Regions from separate parts of the Nocardiopsis sinuspersici genome, predicted to be linked through region 2. Evidence: predicted binding sites of a transcription regulator. Region 2 holds the regulator's gene; the other holds the start of a gene.
The links. The regulator LexA, encoded in region 2, represses DNA repair genes until DNA is damaged. The targets are predictions, from matches to a motif close to TCGAACANNTGTTCGA.

Region 1 (7,744 bases), 1.1 Mb from region 2:
CCGTAAAAGGCCAATGAATGGCATAACAAAGGCATCACGCCAGATGTCGATGTTACCCTGAGCGACAGCCTCATTCGATTGGGAAAAATCTTTGCTGTCCCTGTAAACCAACCGACGAATCAAGCGTCTTACTAATAAGTGTGTCGCACCGGAATGTCTCTGGAATGGCTTCCGGCAATCCGGTGTCCTCCGGCGCGAGGGACCATGTGCCCGGCGGCCCGCCGCTCGTCCGGCCGGATCCCGCACTCCCGCACCGGTCGCGTTCCCGGTGCCCCGCGCCCCTCACGGAGGTACGTTCGGGACACCGCGAACGGCTAGGTTGTGGGCATGCCCGTCTCCGTACCGCCGGGGCCCCGGAGCCGCGCCGTCCGCGCCCTGTCCCTCGCCTCCTCGGTCCTGTTCCTCACCGCCGCCTGCTCCGCGTCGACCGGAACGCCGTCCGGCGCCGACCCCACCGCGGCCCCGCCGCTTCCCGGCCCCGAGGACGGTGCCGACCCGTCCGACGGCGGCGCCTCGGGCGGGTCCGACGGCGAACCCGCCGACGACGGCCCCCTCGACAGCCGGGTCGTCGTCATCGACCCCGGCCACAACGGCGGCAACGCCTCCGCCTCCGACGAGATCAGCGCGATGGTCCCCGCCGGGCCGAACGAGAAGGCCTGCGACACCGTCGGCACCGAGACCACGAGCGGTTATGCCGAACACGAGTTCAACTGGGAGCTGTCCGTCCTGGTCGAGGAGAGGCTGGAGGCCGAAGGCGCCACGGTCGTCCTCACCCGCGAGGACAACGAGGGCGTCGGGCCGTGCATCGACGAGCGCGCGGGCATCGGCAACGAGGCCGGGGCGGACGCGGCCGTGTCCATCCACGCCGACGGCGGCCCCGAGTCGGGGCGCGGCTTCCACGTGATCACGCCCGGCGACGTCGACGGTTTCACCGATGACATCGTGGAGCCCTCCCGGCTGCTCGCCGAGGACCTCCACCACGCGTACCTGGAGGGCAGCGGCGTCCCCACCGCCGACTACCTCGCCGACGAGGGCCTGGACGTGCGCACCGACCTGGGCGGGCTGAACATGTCCGACGTGCCCAAGGTGTTCCTGGAGACGGGCAACATGCGCAACCCCGAGGACGCCGCGCTCATGAAGGACCCCGCGTGGCGGAAGCGGGCCGCCGACGCCATCGCCCTCGGCCTGTCCACCTACCTCACGCGTCAGTGAGGCGGACCGGGACGCAGGCACCCGGCCGCAAACGGCCGCGGTGTGTGGCGGAGGCCACCCCCGACAGGCATAATGCGTCCATGACGTCCCCTGCGCCCCAGCCGCTGCCCGCCTTCGACGTGGTCCTGCGGGGCTTCCACCGCCACCAGGTGGACGGTCTCATCGACCGCGTCAACTTCACTCTGGCCACGCTCACCGGCGCTCCGGTCTTCACCGACGCGGCGATACCGATCGCCGGCCTGCCTCCGGAGCAGAACCCGGACCCCATCACCGCCCAGGAGCTGCGGGCGGCCACCCTGGACCTGGTCCTGCGCGGATACGACCGCAGCCAGGTCTCGTACGTCCTGTCCGACCTCGCGGAACGGCTCGACGACGCCGAGTCGCGCACAGCCCGGGGATAACCGCCCGGAGAACCTCGGAACTGCACAATGGGGACCATGCCTCTGACACCGGCGGACATCCGCGAAAAGAAGTTCCACACGGTGCGTCTGCGCCCGGGTTACAACGAGGAGGACGTCGACGAACTCCTGGACCGGATCGAGGCGACGCTCATCGCCCTGGAGGGCGGGCCGCGCACCGGCCCCCTCATCACGGCCGACGAGGTGCGCAACGCGCGGTTTCGCACCACGAGGCTGAGCCCGGGGTACCACGAGGACGAGGTCGACGACTTCCTCGACACCGTGGTCGCCGACCTGGCCGGACGCGGGCTCGGGCGCTCCAACGGTCAGCAGCAGCCGCCCCCGCCCCCCGGACCCGTGGGAGGCCGGGGCCGTCCTGGCGGCCCCGGTGTCCCGGGCACTCCCTCGCGGACCCAGGGCCATCCGCCGGACGAACCGCGGCAGCGTCATGGAACAGGGCCGTCCGACCGGCCGCCCCGGCCGCCACGGGGCTTCGGGATGACCCCCGAGGACATCCGGGAGCAGCAGTTCGCCACGACCCGGCTGACCACGGGCTACAACGAGCAGGAGGTCGACGACTTCCTGGACCGTGCCGAGTTCACGCTGGGCGTGCTCCAGCGGGGACAGCCCGAACGGGCGACCCTCACCGCCGCCGAGGTGGAGCGGGTCCAGTTCGCCACCACACGCGCGCGGCCGGGGTACGACCCCGCGCAGGTGGACCGCTTCCTGGACGTGCTCGCCGAGGAGATGCGCCAGTACGAGCGGCCGGGCTGACCGCCTCCCCGACCACCGCGGTCACCCCGGGTGACGTTTCGGGATCGGGGGGCTCCCGGTGACGGGGGTACTCCGAAGGCGGCGGCGCACCGGCTCCTGCCCGCTGGACGGGCAGGGTCCCGGACACGCCGTCGCGCGCCAACCCCACCCCCAGGGCAGCGGAAAGTAATATTCGGACACAGGAAGTAGTCATCCCCCGCCGTCCCGCAGACCGCCGCGACCCGAGGGGAGGCAGGATGTCCCATGTGACGCCGCCGGAGGGGCGTGCCACCGCCTGTTCGGTCCACGGTGTGCCCGACGGTTCCGCGGTGTCCGGCCCGGGAGCGGACCAGCGGCCCGCCCTTCCCGGCTACCCCGGGGAACCGTACGCGCTCGACGCCGACGAGGAGGTCGTCCCGGCGCCCGCGCACCCGTGGGAGGCGCCGCTGCTGGCCGTGTGCGTGGGCGTGACCCTGCTGATGGCCGCCGGGCTGGTCCACGCGGTGTGGTCCGCGACGGGGTCGTGGGTGTGGGCGGCCGCCGTCCCGGCCGCGGTGGCCGCCGTGTACTGGAAGGTGCGGGGGCTGCTGTACGCGCGGCGCAGGGCGGAGTCGGTGAAGATCTCGCCCACCCAGTTCCCCGAGGTGTACCGGACGGTGGTGTCGCTGGCCGCCGGGATGGGGCTGTCCCGGACCCCGGAGGTGTACGTGCGGGTGGGAGGGCGCCACCGGGAGACGGACGCCGCCGGGCACGGGCTGCGCCGGTACCTGGTGCTGTCGGACGAGCTGTTCGGTCCTGACGGCAGGGTCCGTGATCCGCGGGCGCTGGCCTTCCTGGTCGCGCACCAGCTGGGGCACGTGGCCGCCGGACACGCCGGCTTCTGGCGAAGGACCGCGACCCTGGGCGCGGACCTGGTCCCCGGACTGGGAGCGGCGCTGTCGCGGGCCATGGAGTACACGGCCGACAACCACGCCTACGCGCACGTCCCCGAGGGGGCCTACGCCGCGCGGATCACCGCCGGGGGCGGACGCCTGTACACGCGGATCAACATGGGTGAGATGGCGGACCGGGCGCGCACCGACCGGGGCTTCTCGCTGCTGCTGTACCACCTGCTGGTCCGGCGGCCGGGGAACACCCGCCGGATGGCCGCCCTGCGCGACCGCACCCGGCGCGGCAGGGTCTTCCTCTAACACCCCGGGGTCCCACCTGTGTTGTGCGTACTCGCTCAGCCCCCGGGGGTGTCGTTCGGGCGCCGACGGGGTTCTGGAGGATCCGTAGGCGGGACGACAGGTACTGCGACCGGAGGCCGTCGTTCGAGGGCGGTGGCGGGCGGCGGCGCGGGCCGAGCCGCCATACCGGCGGATCCGAAGGCTCCCGCCTACAGGGCGCCCGGACAAGGAGGGATCCGCGCGCAGCGCCCTCCAAACGACGGGCGGCACCCACCACACACGCCCTAGTTCCACTGGCGGCGCATGGTCCAGCGGTCGGACCCGGCGTCGCGGGAGATGTCGACGATGCTGGGCTCGCCGGCGTCGGACTCGGCCGAGACGCGGAGCATGTGGACCCCGGTGGCGGGAGTGCCGGGCGCCTCGGGGCGCACGGGCCAGTCACCGATGATCCTGCGCACCCGGAAGGTGCGGCCGCGCCAGGTGAACCGCACGGGGCTCCCGCCCTCGGTGGAGCGGACGTCGATCTGTTCGTTCAGGAGACTCACGCGGGCAGCCTATCGAACTCGCGTTCGAGAAAGTCAAGGATCTCGGAAGGCCGGGCCCGTATGTGCCCGGCGGTCGCGGAACACCCTAGGGGCAGGCGGTGCGGCGGGTGGTGGACCCCCGGTCGGCGTGTCGGCCGGAAGCGGTTCAGGTGACGTAGAAGGGGTCCGTGCGGTCCTCGCGGGCGTACCCGATCCGGTCGAGGATGCGCCGGGGCATGTCCGGCAGGGCGTCCGGACCGAACCAGCGCACCTCCAGCGTCTCGTCGCCGCTGGTGTCGGGGGCGCCGCCCACGGGACGGCAGCGAAAGGCCAGGTCCAGGAACTGCACCCGGTCGCCGTTGGGGTAGGTGAAGGGCTCCTGGGCGGCCACGCTGGCGAGCCGCTCCACCTCGACCTCCACGCCGGTCTCCTCGCGGACCTCGCGGACCACGGCCCGGGCGGGCTCCTCCTCGGGCTCCAGGATGCCGCCGGGCGTGGACCAGCGGCCGTCGTCGGCGCGCCGGTGCAGCAGGACCTCGCCCTCCTCCCCGATCACCACCGCCGTCACGCCCACGAGGGGCAGGAGGCCGTGTCCGACGTGTCGGCGCAGTGCGAGGAGGAACTCGGGAACGGGCATGGGCCCGAGACTAACCGCTGGGGCCGGCGGGCCGGGAGAACCGCTACCGGTTCCGGGCGGCGCGCAGCTCGGCGTACTCCTCGGCCAGGATCGACATCAGCACCGCGTCGTGCCACTCACCGTCCCAGCGCAGGCACCCGCGCCATACGCCCTCCCTCACGAACCCGGACCGGGCGTAGGACTTCTGGGCACGGGTGTTGAACGCGAAGACCTCCAGGGAGACCCGGTGCAGCCCGGCCACGGTGAAGGCGTACTCCAGGACCAGGTCGGTGGCCTCGGTCCCGTAGCCCCTGCCGGTGACGGACATGCTGTTGAGCGCGATCCGGTAGCCCGCGCTGGCGTTGTCCGGGTCCAGGTCGATCAGGGCGCACTCGCCCAGGGAGGCGCCGTCCTCCCGGCCGAAGACGACCCAGTCGGCGCGGTCGTGGTGGTCGGGGCGGGTCGCGGCCCAGCGGAGCAGCTCCTCCTCGGTGAACCTGCGGTGGGTACCGGTGAGGCGGCGCACCTCCGGGTCCATGTTCAGGACGGGTTCGACGAAGTGGGCGCCGGTCACGGCGTCGAGCGGTTCGAGTCGGACCCTCGTCCCGGTGAGGACGGGCTGGTCGCGGAAGACGTCGTGGGGCACCATGCTCCGGATCCCACCAGAGACTCCGGGAGGGCACAACCGGTTTTCGGGGCGCGCCCGGACGCCCCTGTACGATCCGGGCACAGTGTGCCGCGTCGGGCGAGGCGAGGGGGACCAGGTGACGGTCGGTTCGGGAACGGTGAGTTTCCAGAGGGTTCGGGAGACGAACCTGGGGGTCGTGCTGCGCACGGTCCGCGAACTGTCCCCCTGCTCGCGGGCGGCGGTCGCCTCGGCCACCGGGCTGAACAAGACCACGGTGTCCAGCCTGGTCGCCGACCTCATGGCGCGCGGGCTGGTCCGGGAGACGGGGCGCAACTCCCGGCAGCGGGTGGGCCGCCCCGGGGTGCTGCTGGCCCTGGACGACTCCTCGATCGCCGCGGTCGGCCTGGAGGTCAACGTGGACTACCTGTCGGTGGTCGCCGTGGACCTGCTCCAGCGTGAACTGGTCAGCCGCCACGTCCCCTTCGACGCCCGGTCGGCCGGGGCGCGGGAGTGCGCACGGCACATCGCGCACACCCTGAGCGCGATGGCCGCGGACCCTGGGCTGAGCGGGCGCACCGTGGTGGGGGTGAGCGTGGCGGTCCCCGCGCTGATCGACGACGGGACGGTGACGCACGCGCCCAACCTCGGCTGGCGCGACGTGCCGCTGCGCGGGCTGTTGTCGGACCTGCTGCGCGAGGCCGGGATGGAGGGCGTCCCGGTGCGTGTGGACAACGACGCGAACCTGGGCGCGGTGGCCGAGTACCGGGTGGGCTCGTTCGCGGGCACGGCCGACCTGGTGTACCTGACCGGCGAGGTGGGGATCGGCGCCGGACTGCTGGTCGGCGGGGAGCCGCTGCGCGGTTCCAGCGGGTTCGCGGGCGAGGTGGGCCACCTGTCGCTGGTCCCGGACGGGCCGGAGTGCGCGTGCGGGCGGCGGGGATGCCTGGAGGCGCTGGCCGGGATCGGGACGATCCTGCGCGGGGCCGTACCCGACCTGGTCCCGGACCGCCCGCTCTCGGGCGACGACGTCGCCCGGCTGGTGGAGGCGGCGGTGGAGCGCGCCCGCGGCGGCGACGCGACGGCCGTGGGCGCGCTGGAGCGGGCGGGCACGTGGCTGGGCCGGGGCCTGGCCATGCTCATCAACGTCACCAACCCGGGCCTGGTGGTGCTGGGCGGCTACTTCGTGCCCATGGGGCCGTGGCTGCTGCCGAACTGCCGGGCGGAGTCGGTGGCGAGCTCGTTCGCTCCGGGGGCGGGCGGCTGCCGGGTGGAGCTGTCGTCCCTGGGGCTGAGCGCGGCGGCCCGGGGCGGGGCCACCGCGATGATCCACTCGCTCGACGCGGGGCTGCTGCCCCTGCCCGAGCCCCGGGCACCGGCCGTCCCCACCGCCCCGGACCCCGCCTGAGCCTCCCGTCAGCCGCGGACGAACCCCAGGGTCGCGACGGCCGCGCCCGGACGGTCGAAGACCAGGTAGAGGTCGCGGATCCCCCGGGCGCCGGCGACGGCCGCGCCGACCTCGGTGAAGTCGTAGCCGTCGGAGCCCGCCGGGACGTCGACCTCGGCGACGGTCGGCCCCTCCTCGGGGTCGTCCAGGCGCAGCCGGAGCACGCAGGCGTGCTCGGCGTTCACCCGCAGGCGGCACCCGGTGGCCCCGTCGCCGAGGTCGACTCCGTGGAAGGCCGCCCACGCGCCCTTCCCGCGTGAGCGCACGGCGTCGCCCCGCTCCGGGGTGAGCGGGCACAGCGAGGTGTCCCGGGCGTCGTCGTAGCCCGCCGCCGACCACGGGGTGAGCGCGTCGCGGGGCGGGATGTCCTCGCCGGGCACGTCCAGGGCGGCGGTGGCGCGGATGTCGGTCGCCGAGCGCCCGACGAGCACCTCGCGCGGCGCCTCCTCCACCACGAAGCGGTCCCGGGTGGTGTCCCACAGGGCGAGCCGGTCCACGTCGAAGGACACCGTGGCCACGGCGCCGCTCCCCGGTTCCACGCGCACCCGGGCGAATCCGCGCAGCGCCCGCAGCGGGGTCCGCACCCGTGAGGCGAGCTGGCGGGTGTACACCTGCACCACCTCCTCGGCGGGCCGCGTCCCGGTGTTGGCGACCGTGACCGTGACGGTGACCCGTCCGTCCTCCACCCCGACCACCGGCTCCGCGTACTCGACCCGCGTGTAGCCGAGTCCGTGCCCGAACGGGTAGAGCGGCTCCCCCTCGAAGTACAGGTAGGTGCCGCGCGCGCCGATGATGTCGTAGTCGAGCATCCCGGGCAGGTCGTCGGCGGACCGGTACCAGGTCTGGGTGAGCCGTCCGGCGGGCTCGGCGTCGCCGAACAGCACGTCGGCGAGCGCGTGCCCGTACTCCTGGCCGCCGTGCGCCGACCACAGGATCGCCGGAACGTGTTCGTCGGCCCACGTGGTCCCGAACGGGTATCCGCTGCTGAGTACCAGGACGG
Region 2 (7,744 bases):
ACTGGCTGCTGTCCCGCCAGCGCTACTGGGGCACACCCATCCCGATCATCCACTGCCCCTCCTGCGGCGAGGTGCCCGTCCCCGACGAGCAGCTCCCGGTCACCCTGCCCGAGCTCAAGGGCGCCGAGCTGGCCCCCAAGGGCATCTCCCCGCTGGCCGCCGCCACGGACTGGGTCAACGTGGACTGCCCCTCCTGCGGCGGTCCCGCCGAGCGCGACACCGACACCATGGACACCTTCGTGGACTCGTCCTGGTACTTCCTGCGCTACTGCTCCCCGCGGCTGGACACGGCCCCCTTCGACACCGAGGCGGTCGCGAAGTGGGGGCCGGTGGACCACTACATCGGGGGCAAGGAGCACGCCACCCTGCACCTGATGTACGCGCGCTTCTTCACCAAGGTCCTGCACGACATGGGCATGGTGCCCTTCACCGAGCCCTTCCGCCGCCTGACCAACCAGGGCCAGGTCATCAACCAGGGCCGGGCCATGTCCAAGTCGCTGGGCAACGGCGTGGACCTGGGCAGGGAGATCGACGCCTACGGCGTGGACGCGGTCCGGCTGACGATGCTGTTCGCCTCCCCGCCCGAGGAGGACGTGGACTGGGCCGACGTCTCCGCGGTGGCCGCGCAGAAGTTCCTCAACCGCGCCTACCGGGTGATGGCCGAGGCGGGTGCGGCCAGTGAGCCGGGCACCGATCCCTCGAAGGGCGACACCGAGGTGCGCCGGGCCACCCACCGCGCCGTCGACCAGATCACCGCCCTGATCGAGTCCCGGCGGTTCAACGTGGCCATCGCCCGCGTCATGGAGCTGGTCTCGGCCGCCCGCAAGGCCATCGACTCCGGTCCCGGCGCAGCCGACCCGGCGGTCCGTGAGGCCGCCGAGTTCGTGGCCGTCTCCCTGTCCCTGTTCGCGCCCTACGTGGCCGAGGAGGGCTGGGAGAAGCTGGGCCACACTGAAAGCGTCGCCGTCGGCCACTGGCCCGAGGCCGACCCGGACCTGCTGGTACAGGAGTCCGTGACCTGCGTGGTGCAGGTGCAGAGCAAGGTCCGTGACAAGCTGTCCGTCGCGCCCGACATCGACCCGGCGGAACTGGAGCGGCTGGCCCTGGCGTCGGAGAAGGCGCAGGGCTTCATCGGCGACAAGCAGATCCGCAAGGTGGTCGTGCGCGCGCCGAAACTGGTGAACATCGTCGTCGGCTGACCGGTACGGGTGACGGCGGCCGCTGGAGGCGGCCGCCGTCCGCGTGCGGTCGGCGCGGCGGCCGACAGGGAGGCGGTGGCCGGGTGGGTCCCCTCGTACGGGTGGCCGTGGTCGGTGCGGGCGCGGTGGTGCTGTCCGCGGCCGCGATCGGCGGTGCTCTGTGGCTGGCCGGGGACGACCCGGACATGCCCGAGAACGGTGACGTCCACGCCGCCGCTCCCGGGTGCGGGGTGGTCTCCGACGCGCTCGTCACGGGACTGGTGCCCGGCGCCGTCCCGGAGACCTCCGAGCACGGCCCCCTGCCGGGCGGGGACAGCTCGGTGTGCTCGTGGTCCTCCGTGGGGCCGGCCGACGGCCCGCAGGGGGTGCTGCGCGTACACCTGTCCGCCCGCTTCACCGACGGCACGGGGGAGGAGCCGGTCAGCGGCGACCAACGGGCACGGGAGGCCTACGCCGCCCTGGTGCCCGTACGCGGCGACGAGGTGGAACTGCCCTCCGGCGAGGGCCGTGTGTGGCACGGCCAGGCGCCCGGGACCGCTGAGCTGGCCTTCACCACCGACAACCTGCTCGTGCGGGTGTCCTACGCCGGGACCTCCGGCGCCGAACCGGTCGGTTTCGATGACGCCCGAGACCTGGCCGTGGAGTTCGCCGAACAGCTCGGAGAGGCCTTGTGAGCGACCAGCACCCCGATCCCCGGCATCCGCGGGGACAGGAGCACGGGCGGAACGAGGGGCAGGGGCAGCAGCCGCAGTCTCAGGAAGCCCGGTTCTCCCAGCAGCCACCCGAGCAGCCGCCGCAGCCGCAGCAGCCACCTGGGCAGCAACTGCCTGGGCAGCCGCAGCAGCCTCAGGAATCTCGGTCTTCCCAGCAGTCCCCCGAGCAGCCGCAGCAGCCGCCGCAGTCTCAGGAAGCCCGGTTCTCCCAGCAGTTCCCTGAGCAGGCGCAGCCGCCGCGGGCGCGGCCATCCGGGCAGCAGTATCCCCAGCCCTCCCGGCAGCCGCCGCAGGCGTACCACCCGCAGCAGGCGGTGCAGCCCCAGGGGCGGTACCCGCAGCAGCGGTGGCCGCAGCCCCCACCGCAGGGATCGCCCGTCTCCGAGACGGTGCCGTCCGCCCAGCCGCAGAGCCGGGGGTGCGCCACCACAGCGGTGGTCGCCGCCGCACTCGTCCTGATCGTGCTCGCGGCGGGGGCGATCTGGTACGCGGTGGTGCGCGACGACCCCGCGACGGGCGACTTCGCGTCCGCGCCCGGGTGCGCCGTCGCCGAGACGGAGACCCTGGACGAGCTGGTGCCCGACCACGAGCTGGAGGTCGATGAGCCGGTCGGCGGCGAGAGGGACCCCTTCGGCTCGGGCCGGCAGTGCCGGTGGGCGACCCCGGGCGGGCCGGGCCGGGCGGTCCCGGGCGCCGCGACGCTGGTGATGGTGGCCGCTCCCAACCCGGGCGGTGTCACGACGGCCGTCGACAACCTGCGCACCACCACCTCCCAGCACGAGACCCGGAAGCTGGAGGGGGTCGGCGACGAGGCGGTGACCTGGATCCAGGGCGAGCCGTTCACGGTCTCCTGCGTGGGCGCCCGGGTGTCCAACCTGTACCTGGAGACCTGCTACAGCGTGGCGGCCGGCTACGACGCGTCGGAGCCGGGCGACGAGGAGCGGATCGTCGCGGGAGCCGAGGAGCTCGCGGTGTCCGTGGTGGAGGCGCTGCCGGAGTCCATCCCGGAGTAGCCGCCGGCCTTGCGGCGTCGGCCGGCCGCGGAGCCGGCACGGGCTACCAGGCGGTCTCCAGGAACTCCTCCAGCGCCGGGAAGACCTCCTCGGCGAAGGGCCGCTGGGAGTCCAGGACGGTGGAGCCGGGCTGGTCCTCGTAGCGGCGGAGGATGTGGTCGGCGCCGGGGATGTCGACGCGCTCGGCGTCCTCCAGACCGGTCATCAGCCGGTCCACGTCCTCGCGGGAGACCTGGGCGTCCTCCTCGCCCCACACCACCAGCACGGGTGTGCCCTCGGGCAGGTCCTCACCCAGCTCCACGGGGTCGAAGGAGTCCATGTAGGCCAGGAAGTCCTCGTTCCGCGGGGAGTAGACGCCCTGGACCACCGTGTCGATGTCCGCCGACCCGAGGGGGCGGCCCGCCCTGAGCGCCGCCCGTGCGGCGCGCGCGTCGGAGAGCGTCTGGACGGCCTGTCCCTCCTCGACCTGGCCCAGGGCCTCGGCCACGCGCACCTGCTCGGTGAGCTGTCGGTCGAGCAGGTCCAGGTAGCGGGTACCGGGGGGAGCGGCCAGCACCAGGGCGGGGGAGGGGGCGCCGTCGTCGATGAGCTCGTGGGCGCGCAGCGCGTAGAGGGCGCCCTCGCTGTGCCCGACGACGACCACCCGCTCGGGGTCGACCTCGGGCTGGGAGACGAGTTCGTCGTAGGCCGCCGCGACCTGCTCGTCGAAGAGCCGCGGGTCCACCGACCGGACCTCGCTTCCGGGCACCGGGGGCACGAAGCCGGATCCGCTGCCGTACTTGTCGTAGCGCAGCGAGGCCACCCCGGCGTCGGCCAGCACCCGGGACAGGTTCCAGTTGGTGTTGGCGTCCGGGCGCATGTCGCTGTTGCCGTCGCGGTCGGTGGGGCCGCTGCCGGAGATGATGAGCGCGCCGGGGACGGTGCCGGAGACACCCTCCGGCGTACGGAAGCTCGCGGACACCTCGTGCCCGCCGCCCTCGAAGGCCAGCTCCCTCTCGGTGCCGCCGACCCCCGGTACCTCGGCGCTCGCGCCGTCCTCCGACGCGGGTGCGCAGGCGGTGGACAACAAGGCGACGGCGACCCCGCCGACCAGCGCGGCGCGCAGGCGGGCGGTGGGGGAGGAGGCAGGTGTGAACACCCTCTCAGCCTAGCGGCTCGCGTCGGCGGCCCCGCTGCCGTCCACGCGTGCGGGGTCCTCCACCGTGCCGTCCGCGGCCGGGCGCTCCCCTCCGGCACGGGAGGTCCCCGGTCCGTCCGAGGGGGGACGGGCCGGGGACGCGAGGACTCAGACGCGGCGCATGACCGCGACGACCCTGCCGAGGATGGTGGCGGCGTCGCCGTTGATGGGCTCGTAGGCCTCGTTGCGGGGCATCAGCCACACGTGGCCGTCCTCCTCGCGGCGCAGCACCTTGACGGTCGCCTCCTCGTCCAGCAGCGCCGCCACGATGTCGCCGCTCTCGGCGTCCGGCTGCTGGCGGACCACCACCATGTCACCGTCGGTGATCGCGGCGTCGGTCATCGAGTCGCCGACGACGGTGAGCATGAACAGGTGCCCCTCGCCGACCAGCTGGCGGGGCAGGGCGAGCACGTCCTCCACCGACTCCTGGGCCAGGATCGGGCCGCCGGCGGCGATCCGGCCGACCAGCGGCACGGCCGCGGCGCGCGAGGGATCGATGTCCTCGGGGGTCACGGCCTGCCCGCCGGCGCGGCCGGGAGTACGCAGTTCCACCGCACGCGGCCGGTTCTGGTCGCGGTGCAGGTAGCCCTTGCGCTGGAGCACCTTGAGCTGGTGCGCCACGCTGGACGGGCTGGACAGGCCGACCACCTCCCCGATCTCCCTTATGGACGGGGGGAAGCCCCTCTCACGCACATAGCGCTGGATGCAGTTCAGCACGCTCTGCTGGCGCGCGGTGAGTTTGGGGGCTTCGGGCGTGGACCCGCCCGCGTTCTCCACTGGCGCAAGAACGGTGGCGGTGTCCGCGGTCCCGGGATTCTCCTCCGGCACGGCCGGGCCTCCTCGGCATTCGGTTCGGTCAGGGCCTGCTTGTGTGACTGCCACCGCCGGCCCGCGACCGCGCCGACCTGGGGGTCTGCGTGACGGCGAAACCAGCGTGATATCACCGCCAACTTTAGTCGTTGCGCACGGTGATATCAAACAAGCGTTCGAGACCGGAGTAATTGCCTCCGCGCCTTTCCGCGGTCAATTCCCGGCCCGTACTTATGTGTGTACACGCGTTCACGCCGCGTTGTCCCACGAATGCGCGAACAGGTGTCCGCGGGGCTCGTTTCGGTGTGATGCGGAAGACATCTTCTCCTGCGCCGGTCCGGCCGAAATTCCGGTGACGTGGTGATTCCCGGCACGGCGGGCCGCCGCGGTTCGCGGCCCGAGCGGTCCTCGGCGTTATCCTGGACCGCGGTGCCGGACGCCCCCGGGAGGCCGGCGGGCGCCGAGTCCCCCTGTCCGGGCGCCGGATCCTCCCGCTCCTTCGCCGTCGTCGTCCCCGTGGCCGCGCGGTCGTTCGCCGTGCGGGGACACGCCCCTGTCAGAGTTGCGTCGCGCGGCGCGGACCTCTAGGTTCGACCACAACATCTGGTGTTTGGGGAAGAGGTTCTCACCTAGAAGTTGTGGTTGTAGTTTAGTAGTATCTAAGGGTCGTCGTTCGGTGAGAGAAGCAGGTGAACCAGGGTGCACTGTCCGTTCTGCCGTCATCCGGACACCAGGGTGATCGACAGCAGGTCCACCGACGACGGCGCGGCCATCCGGCGCCGCCGGTCCTGCCCCGTCTGCGAGCGCAGGTTCACCACCCAGGAGACCGTCCTGCTGATGGTCGCCAAGCGCTCCGGGGTCACCGAGCCCTTCAGCAGGGCCAAGATCATCGCCGGGGTGCGCCGGGCCTGCCAGGGCCGTCCGGTCTCCGAGGACGCCCTCGCCAAACTCGGCCAGCAGGTCGAGGAGGAGATCCGCGGCCGCGGCCTGGCCGAGGTCCCGGCCCACGAGATCGGCCTGGCCATCCTCGGACCGATGCGCGAACTCGACGAGGTCGCCTACCTGCACTTCGCCAGCGTCTACCGCGGCTTCGAGAGCCTCGCCGACTTCGAGGCCGAGATCGCCAGCCTGCGGCGGGACCGTGAGCCCGAGCCCGACACCCAGACCAGTACCACCGGGTAGCGCCCTCCCGCGGCCGGGAGGCGACCGCGGGAGGGGCGCCGCCCCGGGGCGGGCACGGAGAAGAGCACGTCCGGTCCCGCGCCATCCCACGACAAGACGCCGCGCACGGCCGGTAGCCGTGCCCACGAGGTAGAGGTAGGGGAGATTCCGCGATGACGGAGACCGCCAGCGGTCCGACAGGACGCAAGGGCAAGGGGAACCGCAAGGGGATGAAGGTGAGGCGCGTCTTCACCTCTCCCGGCGTGCACCCCTACGACTCCCTGGAGTGGGAGCGCCGCGACGTCGTCATGACCAACTGGCGTGACGGCACGGTCAACTTCGAACAGCGCGGTGTGGAGTTCCCGACCTCCTGGTCGATGAACGCCACCCAGATCGTGGCGAGCAAGTACTTCCGCGGCGCGGTCGGCACCCCCGAGCGGGAGTGGAGCCTCAAGCAGCTCATCGACCGCGTCGTCGGCGTCTACACCGCCACCGGCCGCGAGCACGGCTACTTCGCCTCCGACGAGGACGCCGAGGTCTTCGACCACGAGCTCAAGTACGCCCTCGCCCACCAGTTGTTCAGCTTCAACTCCCCGGTGTGGTTCAACGTCGGCACCGCCTCCGCCCAGCAGGTCAGCGCGTGCTTCATCCTGTCCGTGGACGACACCATGGAGTCGATCCTGGACTGGTACAAGGAGGAGGGGATCATCTTCAAGGGCGGGTCCGGCGCGGGTGTGAACCTGTCGCGCATCCGCTCCAGCAAGGAGCTGCTCTCCTCCGGCGGCACCGCCTCGGGCCCCGTCTCCTTCATGCGCGGCGCCGACGCCTCGGCCGGAACCATCAAGTCCGGCGGCGCCACCCGCCGGGCGGCCAAGATGGTCGTGCTGGACGTCGACCACCCCGACATCCAGGACTTCGTCGAGACCAAGGCCCGCGAGGAGCACAAGATCCGTGCCCTGCGCGACGCCGGCTTCGACGTCGACCTGGGCGGCGACGACATGTTCAGCGTCCAGTACCAGAACGCCAACAACTCCGTCCGGGTCTCCGACGCGTTCATGCGCGCCGTGGAGACCGGCTCCGACTTCGGCCTGACCTCCCGCACCACCGGCGAGGCCGTCGCCACCGTCGACGCCAAGGACCTGTTCCACCGCATGGCCAAGGCCGCGTGGGAGTGCGCCGATCCGGGCCTCCAGTACGACGGCACGATCCAGGACTGGCACACCACGCCGGAGAGCGGACGTATCAGTGCGAGCAACCCGTGCTCGGAGTACCTCCACCTGGACGACTCGTCCTGCAACCTGGCCTCGATCAACCTGCTGAAGTTCCTGCGCGAGGACGACACCTTCGACGTGGAGGGCTTCACCAGGCTCACCGAGCTGGTCATCACGGCGATGGACATCTCCATCACCTTCGCCGACTTCCCGACCGAGAAGATCGGTGAGACCACCCGCGCCTTCCGCCAGCTCGGCATCGGCTACGCCAACCTGGGCGCCCTGCTGATGGCGACCGGCCACGCCTACGACTCCGACGGCGGACGCGCCGTCGCCGCCGCCGTCACCTCGCTGATGACCGGCGCCGCCTACCGGCGCAGCGCCGAGCTGGCCGGTGTGGTCGGCCCCTACGACGGCTACAAGCGCAACGAGCAGGGCCACAAGCGGGTCATGCGCAAGC

Region 1: NOSIN_RS20210 (DUF6504 family protein) is a predicted target of LexA. The motif match lies at 4,090-4,105, and genes of this name have one in related genera.

The regions. Positions count from the first base shown of each region.
Region 1 is NZ_MCOK01000001.1:4,669,919-4,677,662, forward strand. It holds gene NOSIN_RS20190 (N-acetylmuramoyl-L-alanine amidase) at 328-1,212, shown strand; gene NOSIN_RS20195 (hypothetical protein) at 1,293-1,613, shown strand; gene NOSIN_RS20200 (DivIVA domain-containing protein) at 1,641-2,384, shown strand; gene NOSIN_RS20205 (M48 family metallopeptidase) at 2,621-3,553, shown strand; gene NOSIN_RS20210 (DUF6504 family protein) at 3,817-4,077, opposite strand; gene NOSIN_RS20215 (NUDIX hydrolase) at 4,223-4,693, opposite strand; gene NOSIN_RS20220 (GNAT family N-acetyltransferase) at 4,737-5,321, opposite strand; gene NOSIN_RS20225 (ROK family transcriptional regulator) at 5,437-6,705, shown strand; gene NOSIN_RS20230 (glycoside hydrolase family 3 protein) at 6,714-7,744, opposite strand, start outside.
Region 2 is NZ_MCOK01000001.1:3,527,476-3,535,219, reverse strand. It holds gene leuS (leucine--tRNA ligase) at 1-1,199, shown strand, start outside; gene NOSIN_RS15275 (hypothetical protein) at 1,283-1,873, shown strand; gene NOSIN_RS26810 (hypothetical protein) at 1,780-2,214, opposite strand; gene NOSIN_RS15270 (hypothetical protein) at 2,302-2,925, shown strand; gene NOSIN_RS15265 (alpha/beta fold hydrolase) at 2,969-4,063, opposite strand; gene lexA (transcriptional repressor LexA) at 4,211-4,930, opposite strand; gene nrdR (transcriptional regulator NrdR) at 5,612-6,094, shown strand; gene NOSIN_RS15250 (vitamin B12-dependent ribonucleotide reductase) at 6,247-7,744, shown strand, end outside.